DNA from 4 places in the Yersinia massiliensis genome. Region 2 is predicted to be linked to each of the others. Evidence: predicted binding sites of a transcription regulator. Region 2 holds the regulator's gene; each other region holds the start of a gene.

Region 1 (3,736 bases), 160 kb from region 2:
TCGCAGCCGTCAGCACCGACCAGCGTGGTGTTTCCAACTGCAAATGAAAGCCAAGAAACAGCGCTGCGACAATGGCAAAACTCAGCTTAAAAGCAAAGCGCAGGCGAATAAAGGTGGTGCTGTTCATCTTAGCCAAACTCGCGCAGACGGTGCATCAGCTTAATCACAGGGGATGCTTGATTGGGGTCGCGATCATTCGCTCCGGTTATCACCACTGTTGCCGTGGTACCGGCTGGGTACGGATGCTGCTGATCTTCACTATCTAAGTGAATCTTCACTGGCACACGCTGCGCCAAACGTACCCATTCCAGATTATTGTCGATGGTGGCGAGCCCTTTGCTATCCGCGCTACTGCTGCTATTGGTGACACCGGCCGAGATGCTATCGACAGTACCATGCAGAATACGGTTGCTGCCCAGTGGCGTGATCTCTGCCCGATCACCCGGTTTCACCCCATCTAATTTGGTTTCTTCTAGGTAGGCCAAAATATAGAACGTGTCTTTTTTCACCAGTGCAACAGCCGTTGCGCCTCGATTAATAAATTCCCCCGCATGCACATTTAAGTTAGTCACCCAACCTTGTGCTGGCGCACGCACGGTGGTGCGTTCCAGATCCAATTTGGCTAAATCACGCACAGCAATAGCTTTAGCCAGTTGATGACGAACGGTTTGCAACACATTACTGGATTGGTCAATCTCTTCTTGTGACAACGCCTGAACCCCTAAGCGCTGCCGACGACCAGATTCTCGCTGCTTCTCAGCAGCCAGAGTTTGGTAATAGGCGACATCAGCTTCCGCCTCAGCTAACGCTTGCTGATAGCGAGGTTGATCAATAACAAATAATACTTGGCCTTGCTGCACCAACTGGTTGTCTTTAACCGGTACGTCGGTAATTAATCCACTGACATCGGGTGCTATCGCCACCACATCAGCGGTAAATTTTGCATCACGGGTCCACGGTGATTCGGTATAAAACGCCCAAACTTTGAAAACAGCGATAATGGCCAGTAAAACCACCAATAAGGTGATGCCGATGCGGATTATTTTTAATGAAAAAGTACTCACGGCGACCTCAGGAGAAGAAACGAGAAATTAAATATAAAAGGCAACCGTACAACGCAGTATTAAAGAGGGCTGGGTGCCAAACAAACTCATAAATACCTGTCGGTTGCAGCAAACGGCGCACAACAAAAAACAGTGCCAGCGAAAGTAGCAGCTCCAGAAATATCGGCGGAAAAGAGAGACCGAAAATAACCATCACCGGAAGTAAACTCATTCTTAAATCCTTTCTATTATAGGATGTCGGTGAACATGGCTGAGTGAATAATCAGACGCAACACGGTTACTCATCCCACCTTTTCTACCATGGCGAAAAGCTCCAACTATCAGGAAGACTTATCGGTTAAACTTGATTGTTCGGTATAATGGCAAGCTAGACAAGGCGAGAAAAGACTTTCGCTACGCAGCATTCAGACTTCGGACAATTCACGACACCACTATATTAGCCTGCTTATTATCAACTTATCTACAATGTGTGATCTAAATCACTTTTAAGCTAGAGTTAACAATCGAGACGAAAACATCACTTATGTAGGGCAAACAATGGAAAGATTAAAACGAATGTCGGTGTTTGCTAAAGTGGTTGAGTGCGGCTCTTTTACAGCGGCGGCTAGGCAGTTGGAAATGAGCGTATCCTCTATCAGCCAGACAGTGTCAAAACTGGAAACTGAACTGAATGTTAAGTTGCTTAATCGTAGTACGCGGCGTATTGGGCTGACAGAAGCAGGCCGGATTTATTATCAAGGTTGCCGGCGTATGTTGCAGGAAGTGCAAGAAGTGCATGAGCAGTTATATGCCTTCAACAATACCCCCACCGGCACGTTGCGCATTGGCTGCTCATCCACCATGGCGCAAAATGTTCTGGCGACCATGACAGCGGAGATGCTGAAAGAGTATCCCGGCCTGTCCGTCAATTTGGTGACTGGCATTCCCGCACCGGATCTGATCACCGATGGATTGGATGTGGTTATTCGCGTCGGGGCATTGCAAGATTCGGGGCTATTTTCCCGCCGCCTCGGTTCTATGCCGATGGTTGTCTGCGCGGCCAAAAGCTACTTGTTGCAGCATGGCACACCTGAAAAGCCCAGCGATATGACCAATTTCTCTTGGTTGGAATACAGCGTCAGGCCAGACAGTAATTTCGAGTTGATTGCACCGGAAGGTATCACGACACAAATATCCCCCCAAGGCCGTTTTGTGACCAACGATTCGCAAACCATGATTTGTTGGCTGAAAGCGGGTGCAGGTATCGCCTATGCGCCGTTAATGTGGGTGATAGAAGAAATTAAGCGTGGTGAAGTGGAAGTGTTGTTCAAGAAATATCATTCAGACCCACGTCCAGTGTATGCGTTATATACCGAAAAAGACAAAATGCCCCTCAAGGTTCAAGTTTGTATCGACTATTTGACGGAATATTTTAAGGGCGTAGCGCAGATTTATCAGGGGTATCGCTGAAGACTTTTCACCGACTGAACCATGCCTTCCCTAATGGGGACAGAGAAGGCATGCTTAATATTAACTCTACGCTGTACCACCGACGGTCAGATTATCCAGTTTCAGCGTCGGTTGGCCGACACCAACAGGCAGACTTTGGCCCTCTTTGCCGCAAACGCCGACGCCTTTATCCAGCGCTAAGTCATTGCCGACCATAGAGATCTGCTGCATTGCTTCGATACCCGAGCCAATCAACGTCGCCCCTTTCACCGCACGGGTGATTTGGCCTTTCTCAATCAAATAGGCTTCAGAAGTTGAGAACACAAATTTGCCGGAGGTGATATCCACCTGACCGCCACCAAAGTTCGGTGCGTAAAGGCCATACTCCACACTGGCGATAATCTCTTCAGGTGTCGATTTGCCCGCCAGCATATAAGTGTTGGTCATGCGCGGCATCGGCAAATGCGCATAAGATTCACGGCGGCCATTGCCCGTAGGCGATACCCCCATCAGACGCGCGTTGAGCTTATCTTGCATGTAGCCTTTCAAAATGCCGTTCTCGATCAGGACATTATACTGACCTGGCACACCTTCATCGTCGATAGCCAGTGAGCCACGGCGGCCTTGCAGAGTGCCATCATCGACCACTGTACACAGCTCAGACGCGACCAACTGGCCCATCTGCCCGCTGAACACTGAACTACCACGGCGGTTGAAATCACCCTCTAAGCCATGCCCGACGGCTTCGTGTAACAACACGCCCGGCCAACCTGCGCCTAATACCACTGGCATCGCACCCGCAGGGGCCGCGATGGCTGACAGGTTAACCAGCGCCATTCTCACGGCTTCATTGGCAAAGTTATCCGCTCGCACTTCGCCATCAACCGTTTCTAAGAAGTAGTCATAACCAAAACGGCCACCGCCACCGCTGGCACCACGTTCACGTTTGCCGTTGTCTTCCACTAACACACTGACGGACAAGCGCACGAGTGGGCGCACATCGGCGGCCAGTGTACCGTCAGTGGCGGCAACCAGAACCTGCTCGTAAACACCAGTCAGGCTAGCGCTCACTTCCTGCACCCGTTTATCAGCGGCGCGAGCGACTTTATCGACACGATGCAACAGCGCGATTTTGTCTTCCCGCGACAAACTTTGCAGTGGGTCTAACAACGGGTACAGCGCTGAATGCGCGATTTCACCCAAGGTATGAACTTTGCCATTGCCAGATTCACGGACAATACTGC
Region 2 (3,736 bases):
GCGGTGCCTTATAACCAGATTCCCGGCACATTTACACCCTGGGAACCCTTGCCTGAACCTACCGATGTGCTGTTCTACGAAGGGCTACACGGCGGTGTCGTGACTGAACATCACGATGTGGCAAAGCATGTCGATTTATTGGTAGGGGTGGTACCCATCGTCAACCTAGAATGGATTCAAAAACTGGTGCGCGATACCGGTGAACGTGGCCATTCCCGTGAAGCGGTGATGGATTCCGTTGTACGCTCCATGGAGGATTACATCAACTACATTACGCCGCAGTTCTCACGCACTCATATTAACTTCCAGCGCGTGCCGACCGTCGATACCTCAAACCCTTTTGCCGCGAAAGCCATCCCGTCGCTGGATGAAAGTTTTGTGGTTATTCATTTCCGTGGCTTGGATCAGATTGATTTCCCCTACTTGTTAGCAATGCTACAAGGCTCGTTTATTTCCAATATCAATACATTGGTGGTGCCGGGCGGGAAGATGGGATTAGCAATGGAGCTGATTATGGCCCCGTTGGTGCAGCAACTGCTGGAAGGCAAAAAAATCATTTAACGCTTTACGTAGACATCTTGGTTTTACGCATCATAGCGATTGGAACTGCAAGGCGGCGGCAAGCGGACTTATCCCAATGAACTGACCTCAGTCAGTGATTGGGGTGAGCGGATGCAACCTCCTGCAGCTTCAAGGACGAAAAACACGCTTAAGCGACGTCACGAATTTCAAAACTGTGGGTAATGGTCGCTGCTTTACCTAGCATCAGAGAAACAGAGCAGTACTTCTCTGCTGATAATTCCACTGCACGCTCAACAATTTTGTCGGTGAGACCTTTACCGCTAACGATAAAATGCAAATTGATTTGCGTAAACAGACGCGGCGCTTCTTCACGGCGCTGAGAGGTGAGTGTGACCTCACAATCGCGCACATCATTACGCCCCTTTTGCAAAATAGAGACCACATCAATCGCGCTACAACCACCTGCTGACATCAGCAACATTTCCATCGGGCTGGGTGCCTTATCACCGGCATTACCATCCATCAAAACCTGATGCCCTGACGCTGATTCACCCAAAAATGTCAGCCCCTCAACCCACTTCACACGTGCCTGCATAACGCTCGCTCCCAGTTAAATTTTCTGATCCAGACTACCCTTTCATTTATAAAGTCGCAATGTAACCCGATGTTCATCATGCTGAAGCGATACAACACAAGACACTGACCTCATCCTGTGCTACAAACAGAACCGAAAGTATTGTTTCTAGAATTAAATTGGGTAGTGATCGATACTCAGTGTAAGGTTTCTATCCAGTAGGTATCTTGGCTATACCTTTCGGCAGTTGAGCAAATTAATATGCTATACCCAACAGGCGTCAAGATGGTGGGTATAAAGAAAGTGTATTTTATAAGCACGCCGTACAGGGAACTCTGAGCCCTGTTTAGTTAGGCTGCGATAACAACAGAGGATAACAGCGAATGGTTCTCGGCAAGCCACAAACAGACCCGACTCTCGAATGGTTCCTGTCTCATTGCCATATTCACAAATACCCATCGAAGAGTACGCTGATTCACCAAGGTGAAAAGGCCGAAACGCTTTACTACATCGTGAAAGGCTCCGTTGCGGTGCTTATCAAAGATGAAGAAGGTAAAGAGATGATTCTCTCCTATCTAAACCAAGGGGATTTCATCGGTGAACTTGGATTATTTGAAGAAGGCCAAGAGCGTAGTGCTTGGGTTAGAGCAAAAACTGCCTGCGAAGTGGCTGAAATTTCTTACAAAAAATTCCGTCAGCTGATTCAGGTCAACCCAGATATCTTGATGCGCCTGTCTTCGCAAATGGCGAACCGCTTACAGATTACATCCGAGAAAGTGGGTAACCTTGCTTTCCTTGATGTGACTGGGCGTATTGCACAAACACTGCTTAATCTGGCAAAACAACCTGATGCCATGACCCACCCCGATGGGATGCAGATTAAAATTACCCGCCAGGAAATTGGTCAAATCGTTGGCTGCTCCCGCGAAACTGTGGGGCGGATACTAAAAATGCTGGAAGATCAAAACCTGATCTCCGCACACGGTAAAACGATTGTCGTTTACGGCACTCGTTAATTCCCTCAAAACCGGTGCCGAAACTCTCGGTACCGGTTTTCTCACGCAGGTTTGTAAACCATAAATTTCTGGGGCCGACATGAAATGGCAACGGGTTATTTATCATCCTGAAGTGAACTACGCGTTACGCCAAACATTGGTGCTCTGTCTTCCCGCCGCCCTCGGGTTTGCCCTTGGCGAGCTGCGGCTCGGATTGATGTTTGCTCTGATCCCTGCTTGCTGCAATATTGCGGCGCTGGATACTCCCCATCAGCATTTTTTCCGCCGTCTGATTATTGGTGGCGCACTCTTCACGTTGACCAGCTTCCTGACGCAGCAATTACTGCTGTGGCACATTCCCTTGCCGTGGATCATGTTAGGGCTGGCGCTGCTGCTCGGTGTTAATGGCGCGATCAGCCCGCTCCATGGCCGCTTATTACCTGCCGCGTTAATTGCCGCCATCTTTAGCCTCAGCATGGTGGACCGTGCGCCTATCTGGCAAGCGCCACTGTTGTGCGCGGTAGGAACGCTCTGGTACGGCGTCTTTAATTGGTTGTGGTTTCGGCTCTGCAAAGACCAGCCCATTCGCGAGCCTCTAAGTCAACTATATGATTTACTAGCAGATTATTGTGACGCTAAATATAATTTTTTATCACAGCATATAGAGCCAGAAAAAGCCCTCCCGCCGCTGCTCGATCGACAGCAAAAGATAATGGATAAAATTAATCAGCTTTATCAACAATTTAATCTTATTAAAAATGCGACGAAGAAAGAGCAAAAACGGCTGTTGGGGTTATTTCAGATGGCGCTCGATCTGCAGGAGCATGTTACTGCGGCGCTGAATCAGCCGGAGAAAGTACAAGCATTGGTGGAACACAGTCAAATTGAAGCCGTCTTGAGCCGCAACGCCCAAGTTATCGTGGCTCAGTTGCGCACTATTGCTGATGACATTCTCTATCATCATCATGCGACAAACCATTTCACCACCGGCGATGCACTCATTGAGCTAGAGGAGATCGCCCAGCAGCACCCCGATAATCCTGTGGCACAATTTTGCTACTACCATATCCGCCAAATTGACCAACTTCTGAGTAATCGACGTCCCCTGTACGATCGTGAGCTGATGTCAGGGCAACAACAGCAACCCTTATGGTCCGCGATCGTCAGCTATCTGTCGTTTAACTCCACAGCATTGCGCGATGCAGCCCGATTAGGCGTCACACTAGCCGCTGGCAGCTATATTGGGGCATTGATGCAGTTGCCAAAACCCTACTGGATCTTACTTACCGTGATGCTGGTAACGCAAAACGGTTATAACGCCACGAGAGTCCGCATTCATCACCGCGCCCTCGGCACTTTGGTCGGGCTGATTTTAGCCGCGGGCTTATTGCATCTACGTATGCCGGAAGGGACGACACTGAGCATTATGCTGCTCATCACATTGGCAGCCACGCTTGTGCAACGTAAGAACTACGGGCTATCGGTCATCGGTAGAACCATCACAGCGGTGTATATTTTGCAGTTGCTGACAGGCGAGGGGGCTGACTTTTTAGTCCCACGTCTACTGGATACTTTGATCGGGTGCGCACTGGCCTTTGCCAGCGCATTATGGCTGTGGCCACAGTGGCAAAACGGGTTACTGCGT
Region 3 (3,736 bases), 1.3 Mb from region 2:
ACGACCTTCGGCTCATCACGGGTATTAAGTCCGTTTACTTGATTCATTACTCCACCTCCAAAATCATCGCGGCACCTAATCCACCGGCAGCACAGGCAGTGGTTAACCCTAACCCGCCGCCACGGCGACGCAATTCATTCAATGTTTGGGTAATCATACGTGCGCCAGTGGCCGCAAAGGGGTGACCATAAGCAATTGAGCCACCCAACACGTTGAACTTGCTCATATCAACTTCACCAATAGCTTGGTTACGCCCCAATTTTTCACGCGCAAAAGTCTCGCTGGCAAACATTTTCAAGTTCGCCAGTGTTTGTGCCGCAAAGGCTTCATGCATATCAATCAAGGTTAAATCTGCTAGCGTGATGCCAGCACGATCAAGTGCCAGTGGCGTTGCATAAGAGGGGCCTAACAGCATGTCTTGCCAAACATCAATCGCGGAAAAAGCAAAACTGCGTAGGTAACCTAATGGCTGTAAACCGAGCGCTTTCGCTTTTGATTCGCTCATCATCATCACTGCCGCTGCACCGTCAGTCAGTGGCGTACTATTGGCTGCCGTGACACTGCCGTGCTTGCGATCAAAGGCCGGGCGCAGTTTGGCGTATTGCGCCAATGTGGAATCTTTGCGGATATTGTTATCTTCGGCAATCGCATCACGATAAGGCGGGATATAGGCCGTCATGACTTCATCCTGCAACAGCCCCTGCTGCCAAGCTTGTGCCGCCATTTGATGCGAGCGCAACGCTAATGCATCCTGATCTTCGCGGCTAATACCATAGGTTTTTGCCATCTGCTCAGCCGTATCTCCCATGCGTAAACCCGTGGAATATTCTGCCACTGCGGGGGCTACGGGTAGGAGGTCACGTAATTTTAATCGGCTGAACAATTTGAGGCGCTGAGATAAAGTGCGCGCTTTGTTGACGTCAACCAAGGTGCGCGCTAGCGCTTTGCTGACACCAATAGGCAACACGGAAGAAGAATCTGCCCCTCCTGCCACGCCCACTGTCACTGAACCCGCAATGATACTTTCCGCGACATTGGCTACCGCCTGAAAACTGGTGGCGCAGGCACGTGAGACACTGTAGGCATCGGTATGCACACTCATGCCCGTACCTAAGACAATTTCGCGAGCGATATTAGGCGCTTCCGGCATTTGCACGACTTGGCCGAAGACCAATTGATCGATGAATTCAGGAGCGACGCCACTGCGAGCCAGTAATTCGCTGACCACCATTTTGCCCAAATCGACGGCGGGCACGCCATGGTAAACAGTTGCCTGCTTGGCAAAAGGGGTCCGCAGGCCGCTGACGATGGCAATACGATCGCCCTGACGCGTCACTAGCGGTAATGGCTTACTCATAAACGCTCCCGATAAATAAAAGTGGCAGTTGTTAATATAGCAAAGTAATAAAGAACAGGTCTGACCTGATCTGATGATTGTTAACCAAATATTTACATTCGGTAAACCTACAGAGCAGGAAAGTGAGAGCAGGAGCAACTTTTTGATGTAAAAACTGCTTGGTGTAATAGCTACGGGAACGGGGAGAAGAAACGAAAGTAGAATTGTCTCAGCGAAAACAATGCATTTAACGCAATAAATTCATTAAAGAAAGATAAAAAAACGCGAAGCCTAAAGCTCCGCGTTAGATGATAGCCAATTTAGATATCAGCGTGAATATTAACGCAAGCCCAACTGGAAAATCATGGTTTCTGCTTGGCAGGAGAAAGTGAAATCTATCGTTAAGCGTACACCACCCTCAACGTCTTCCAGTTTATGTTCAATCAGGCAAGGCTCTGACTCAACGGCGCGGGCTTTCTCGGTCAGCGATTTCAGCATAGCTTCTGCGTCAGCGCGGTTGTCAAACACACAGCTGTAGGATGCAGTACAGTCAGTATTGTCCATGACAGTGCCTACATCTACGCAGCAACACGCTGCCGTTTCTTCAGCACTACAACGGTTTTTGATTGGACGATCGGTTGTATCTGACATCTTCAATTCTCCTCAACGGACATTTCAAAATAGGTGAAAATTGCCTAGCAGCGAACGCAAATAGTAATAAATACAAAAAAAAGTCGATTTGTCGTAGAAAAATTTTTCTCTGTTGTTATTTTACTCCCCCAAACACGAAGGCACTAGAACTTACTGTTTATAGGCTTATTAAGTGATGGATATCACAGTCGTTTTGTTAGTTTGCTCATCAATAGCGCATAAATTGATACGGAAATGTAAGTTTTTTGTTAACTACGTCTATTTTTTGCGATCAATTTTGAACAAATCTTAAAACACACTTGCAACACTCATACAGGTCGGACCTATACTTCAGCCACTGGTCTGCTTTGTCTGACAGATAACGGACCCTACAATCCCGCATTCTCTTGTTACGGTATGTAACATTAATTAAAACAATGAGGTTTTGGTCATGAACCAGAAAAACCTGTTTACTCGATCAGCTCTGGCAGCTGCAGTAGCAATTATCTCTTCAAACGTATCTGCGGCAGGTTTCCAACTGAATGAATATTCAGCCGCTGCATTGGGCCGCTCTTTCTCTGGTGAAGGCGCTGTTGCCGACAACGCATCTGTTGGTAGCCGCAACCCCGCCGCAATGACTATGTTTGATCGTCCTTCATTCTCTGGCGGTTTGGTCTATGTCGATCCTGACGTCAATATCAGTGGTACGTCACCTGTCAGTGGTCGTAGCACCGATGCCAATAACATTGCGCCATCAGAGTGGATTCCAAACATTCACTTTATTATGCCGCTGAACGAACAATGGGCAATTGGTGCCTCCGGTACCTCAAACTACGGATTGGCAACTGAATTCAACGATGATTATATTGCCGGTTCATTGGGTGGGCAGACCGACCTTAAAACCGCTAACCTGAACTTGGCGGCAGCTTATCGTCTAAATGAAAACTTCAGTTTCGGTCTGGGCTTTAACGCAGTTTATGCCGATGCGAAGATCGTGCGTCATATTGGTGAACTGGGTGGCCCAACCATTCCAGCAAAAACAGAAGTCACCCGTATGGAAGGTAAAGAGTGGGGCTATGGCTGGAACGCCGGTATCCTGTATGAAGTGGATAAAGAAAACCGTTACAGCTTCACTTACCGTTCAAAAGTTAAAATTGATTTTGATGGCGATTTCAGCAGCCAGTTACCACCACCTAGAGGCACTGGCGGTGCCATCATCCCTGGTGCGTTAACCCTGAACCTGCCAGAAGTTTGGGAAGTGTCCGGCTACAACAGAGTCGCGCCGCAATGGGCAATTCACTATAGCTTGGCCTACACCAGTTGGAGCCAATTCAAAGAGTTGAAAGCAACCGGAACCAACGGTCAGGTACTGTTTGAGAAGGATGAAGGGTTCAAAGATGCTTACCGTATCGCGTTAGGTACCACCTATTACTACGATGATAATTGGACCTTCCGTACTGGTATCGCGTTTGATGATAGCCCAGTTCCAGCCAATAACCGTACTATCTCTATTCCAGACCAAGACCGTTTCTGGATAAGTGCCGGTACCACTTACGCCTTCAACAAAGATGCATCTGTTGACGTCGGTATCTCTTATATGCACGGTCAGAACGTGCATATCACTGAGAGAACACCGGCAGCATTGGGTAATGTTCCGTACCAATTCGACTCAAAAGGTACTGCACTGCTGTACGGCGTTAACTTTAACTACGCTTTCTAATCAGTTGATATTGGCATCTCGATGCCCACAAAAAAGCGCCTTTCGGCGCT
Region 4 (3,736 bases), 210 kb from region 2:
GGGATCACGGCAGGGATTGATCTCGCGTTGCATCTGATCAGCCGTTATTGCAGCCCGCAAGTCGCACTAGAGGTCGCGCGGGAGATGGTGGTTTATTTTCGCCGTTCTGGTGATGACCCGCAGCTTTCACCTTGGCTGCGTTATCGTAATCATCTCAATCCTGCCGTACACCGCGCGCAAGATGTGATGTCAGCGGAGCCGCAAGCGGAGTGGTCATTACAGCAAGTGGCGCAGAAAGCCCATGTCAGCAGCCGCCATTTAACTCGCTTATTCCGCGAACATGTCGGTATCAGCGTACGTGAGTTCCACGAGCAATTGCGGGTAGCTGTCGCGCAAGTGCGGCTGCAAGAAGGGTTCAATGTCGAAAAAGCCGCACTGGCAGCCGGTTTTTCCTCCGGTCGCCAGCTACGGCGCGCACAACAGCGCGGACAGGCGGGGGATTAGCTGACCAAACGCCGCCGGTCAATGCGCTGCAATCCCATCGACAGTAAGGTGCTCAAGCCCAGTGCCAGCGCGAAGACATAGAAAATATCCAGTATCGGATAGGCGGTGAAGTCGTAATGATGGGTGCGAATAAAATGAATAATCAGCGCGTGAAAACCATAAATCGCCAATGAATGTCCTGCCAGCCAACTTAGCCAGCTAATTTGCTGATTAAGGCAGTTTTTAAACCACACCAATAACGATACCGACGCCACAAAGACGAGCGGGCCGCAGTACATATAGAAAGTATCCGCAAAGCTGCCATTAATCCGCGTCTGCTTTTCCGTTGAGATCGCAATAAATATGACGCTCAGGATAAACAACGCCGCCGCACTCCAACTGATGATGCGCCCCTGTGTTTCCAACATCCCAATCGCCCGCCCTAAAAGGGCGTAGAGCAAGTAATAAAAGGTATCACCGTAGATATAGAGGTTGATCGGCAGAATATGAAAACCGCCTATCGAAAATTTAGTGGTCTGCGGATTGGCAAACACGGCGAGCAGCAAAACGAGTACCGCCAAATAACGGCCAGTGACGGGTTTGACGTTAATCAGCGGTGACACCAGATAAACCACGATGATGGCGTAGAAAAACCACAGGTGATAAAACACCGGTTTTTGCAGTATATTTTTCAGCGATGCCCAGCCGTCGATAGGGGTGAGTGTCGAGATATAGATCAATGCAACCACGCTGTAGAACAGCAGACACAATCCGATACGGGTGAAGTGTTTTTGCTTTGCACTTTTTTCGCCGAAAAACAGGTAGCCCGAGATCATAAAGAACAGCGGCACACAGGCACGGGAGAGGGAGTTTAGCAGATTGGCAGCATCCCAATTAACTTCCCCTACCCGCGCACCACTGGTCACGTAATAGGTCGTGGCATGGATCATCACTACCATAATGCAGGCCACCGCCCGCAGATTATCAATCCAGCCAATCTTATTGGTCATGCATACTCTCGACCGCCTTAAAGTGAGTCTGAAAACAATTACGGCATGAATAATAACGTAAGTTTTGGGATATAGACACAGAGAGGGATTAGATGGCGCACTGGTTCTCAGTTAATGGGCGGATCAGGTTTCGGCAGAAAGAAGAATGAATCGACCTTAACCAAATTCACTGCCAGTTTCTTGATTCCCGATCACCGCCTCCCCCTCTGTCATTTTCTTACATTTCCATCCTGCAAATAACTACACCACACAATATTGAACAGACGAATGTCACATCTCTTCTCGACGAGCAAAAATAACTTGTGATTAACATCACATTTTCAAAACAAACTAACCCACCACAAATGTGATTCAAGTCACTCTTTATTGACTTTCACGCTCAAAAAAACGCCGATGTGACTTTCTTACAGCCCAATAATGTGATCATCGTCAACAAATTGACCCGTATAGAGGGGGTGTGGATGTGATATGCATCACACAAACCCCGTGAGCTACGCGTGAATAAAGGAGCGTGCTAGAGTTTGTTTTGCATACAGCGTGTTTGTATTCGATAGCACCGGCGGGTTTTGCAGAACTGCCTCAACAAAACAATTATATCGCGCTCTTATTGTTAGCGCGTACCAATAGGGGTGTTTTATGTTTTCACCAGACGCAAAGGTCAGAATTCAAAATTTTGGCCGATTCCTCAGTAATATGGTTATGCCCAATATTGGCGCATTTATCGCCTGGGGTATCATCACCGCACTGTTCATTCCTACCGGCTGGCTGCCAAATGAAACGTTAGCCAAACTGGTTGGCCCAATGATCACCTACTTACTCCCTCTGCTGATCGGTTTCACCGGCGGCCGTTTGGTCGGTGGCGATCGTGGTGGTGTCGTAGGTGCTATCACGACCATGGGGGTGATCGTTGGTGCGGACATGCCAATGTTCCTCGGTGCAATGATTGTAGGCCCACTGGGTGGCTGGGCAATCAAGCACTTTGACCGCTGGGTTGATGGTAAAATCAAAAGCGGCTTTGAGATGCTGGTTAACAACTTCTCAGCCGGTATCATCGGTATGCTGTTGGCGATTCTGGCCTTTATGGCGATTGGCCCACTGGTCGAAGTACTGTCTAAAGTACTGGCTGCCGGCGTGCATATCATGGTGCAGAACAACCTGTTGCCATTGGCCTCTATCTTCGTTGAACCTGCAAAAATCCTGTTCCTGAATAACGCGATTAACCACGGTATCTTCTCGCCACTGGGTATCCAGCAAGCGACTGAAACCGGTAAGTCTATCTTCTTCTTGATCGAAGCCAACCCAGGCCCAGGTTTGGGTGTGTTGATGGCGTATATGTTCTTCGGTAGAGGTAACGCGAAGCAGTCTGCTGGCGGCGCGGCTATCATCCACTTCTTCGGTGGTATTCACGAAATCTATTTCCCATACGTGCTGATGAACCCACGCTTATTGCTGGCGGTGATTCTGGGCGGTATGACTGGTGTGTTTACACTGACTCTGCTGAACGGCGGTCTGGTTTCTCCTGCGTCACCAGGTTCTATCTTGGCTGTACTGGCGATGACCCCGAAAGGCGCTTATTTTGCCAACATTGCGGCGGTTGCAGCGGCGTTTGCGGTCTCCTTCGTGGTGTCAGCCATCCTGCTGAAAAGCTCGAAAATCAAAGATGACGAGGAAGACAGTCTGGAAGATGCCACTCGCCGTATGCAAGACATGAAAGCACAGTCTAAAGGCGCACAAGCGGCGAATGCTGCTGCCGCTGCGGGCGATTTAAGCACCGTGCGTAAAATCATCGTCGCCTGTGATGCTGGTATGGGTTCCAGTGCCATGGGTGCCGGTGTGTTGCGCAAAAAAGTGCAAGATGCTGGCCTGAAACATATCTCTGTCACTAACTGTGCAATCAACAATTTGCCAGACGATGTGGACTTGGTTATCACGCACCGTGATTTGACTGAGCGTGCGATGCGTCATGCACCACAAGCGCAGCATATCTCGTTGACTAACTTCCTCGATAGCCAGCTGTATTCCAATCTGACGGCCCGTTTGGTGGAAGCCGGTATTGCGACAGCCACGACACAGAAAGTGATTGAAACGCTGGACGATAGCTTCGAAGCATCAGAGGCTAACCTGTTCCGTTTAAGCGCAGAAAATATCTTCCTCAATCAGCATGCTAGCGCGAAAGAACAAGCGATTCGTTTCGCCGGTGAGCAGTTAGTGAAAGGGGGCTATGTCGAGCCAGAATATGTTGAGGCGATGCTAGAACGTGAAAAACTGACCTCTACCTATTTGGGTGAATCTATCGCTGTGCC

The links. The regulator CRP, encoded in region 2, controls carbon source genes, mostly activating them, when cyclic AMP is high. The targets are predictions, from matches to a motif close to ATGTGANNNNNNTCACAT.
Positions count from the first base shown of each region.
Region 1: aaeR (HTH-type transcriptional activator AaeR) is a predicted target of CRP. The motif match lies at 1,532-1,549, and genes of this name have one in related genera.
Region 3: DA391_RS06945 (YfcZ/YiiS family protein) is a predicted target of CRP. The motif match lies at 2,158-2,175, and genes of this name have one in related genera.
Region 4: DA391_RS00235 (PTS mannitol transporter subunit IICBA) is a predicted target of CRP. The motif match lies at 1,895-1,912, and genes of this name have one in related genera.

Region 1 is NZ_CP028487.1:419,725-423,460, reverse strand. Features, by position in the region: gene aaeB (p-hydroxybenzoic acid efflux pump subunit AaeB) at 1-127, opposite strand, end outside; gene aaeA (p-hydroxybenzoic acid efflux pump subunit AaeA) at 129-1,064, opposite strand; gene aaeX (p-hydroxybenzoic acid efflux pump operon protein AaeX) at 1,072-1,275, opposite strand; gene aaeR (HTH-type transcriptional activator AaeR) at 1,602-2,513, shown strand; gene tldD (metalloprotease TldD) at 2,580-3,736, opposite strand, start outside.
Region 2 is NZ_CP028487.1:260,967-264,702, reverse strand. Features, by position in the region: gene DA391_RS01085 (phosphoribulokinase) at 1-561, shown strand, start outside; gene DA391_RS01080 (OsmC family protein) at 710-1,117, opposite strand; gene crp (cAMP-activated global transcriptional regulator CRP) at 1,480-2,112, shown strand; gene DA391_RS01070 (YccS/YhfK family putative transporter) at 2,192-3,736, shown strand, end outside.
Region 3 is NZ_CP028487.1:1,511,614-1,515,349, reverse strand. Features, by position in the region: gene fadI (acetyl-CoA C-acyltransferase FadI) at 47-1,357, opposite strand; gene DA391_RS06945 (YfcZ/YiiS family protein) at 1,676-1,987, opposite strand; gene fadL (long-chain fatty acid transporter FadL) at 2,418-3,686, shown strand.
Region 4 is NZ_CP028487.1:53,261-56,996, reverse strand. Features, by position in the region: gene DA391_RS00245 (GlxA family transcriptional regulator) at 1-444, shown strand, start outside; gene DA391_RS00240 (acyltransferase) at 441-1,433, opposite strand; gene DA391_RS00235 (PTS mannitol transporter subunit IICBA) at 2,070-3,736, shown strand, end outside.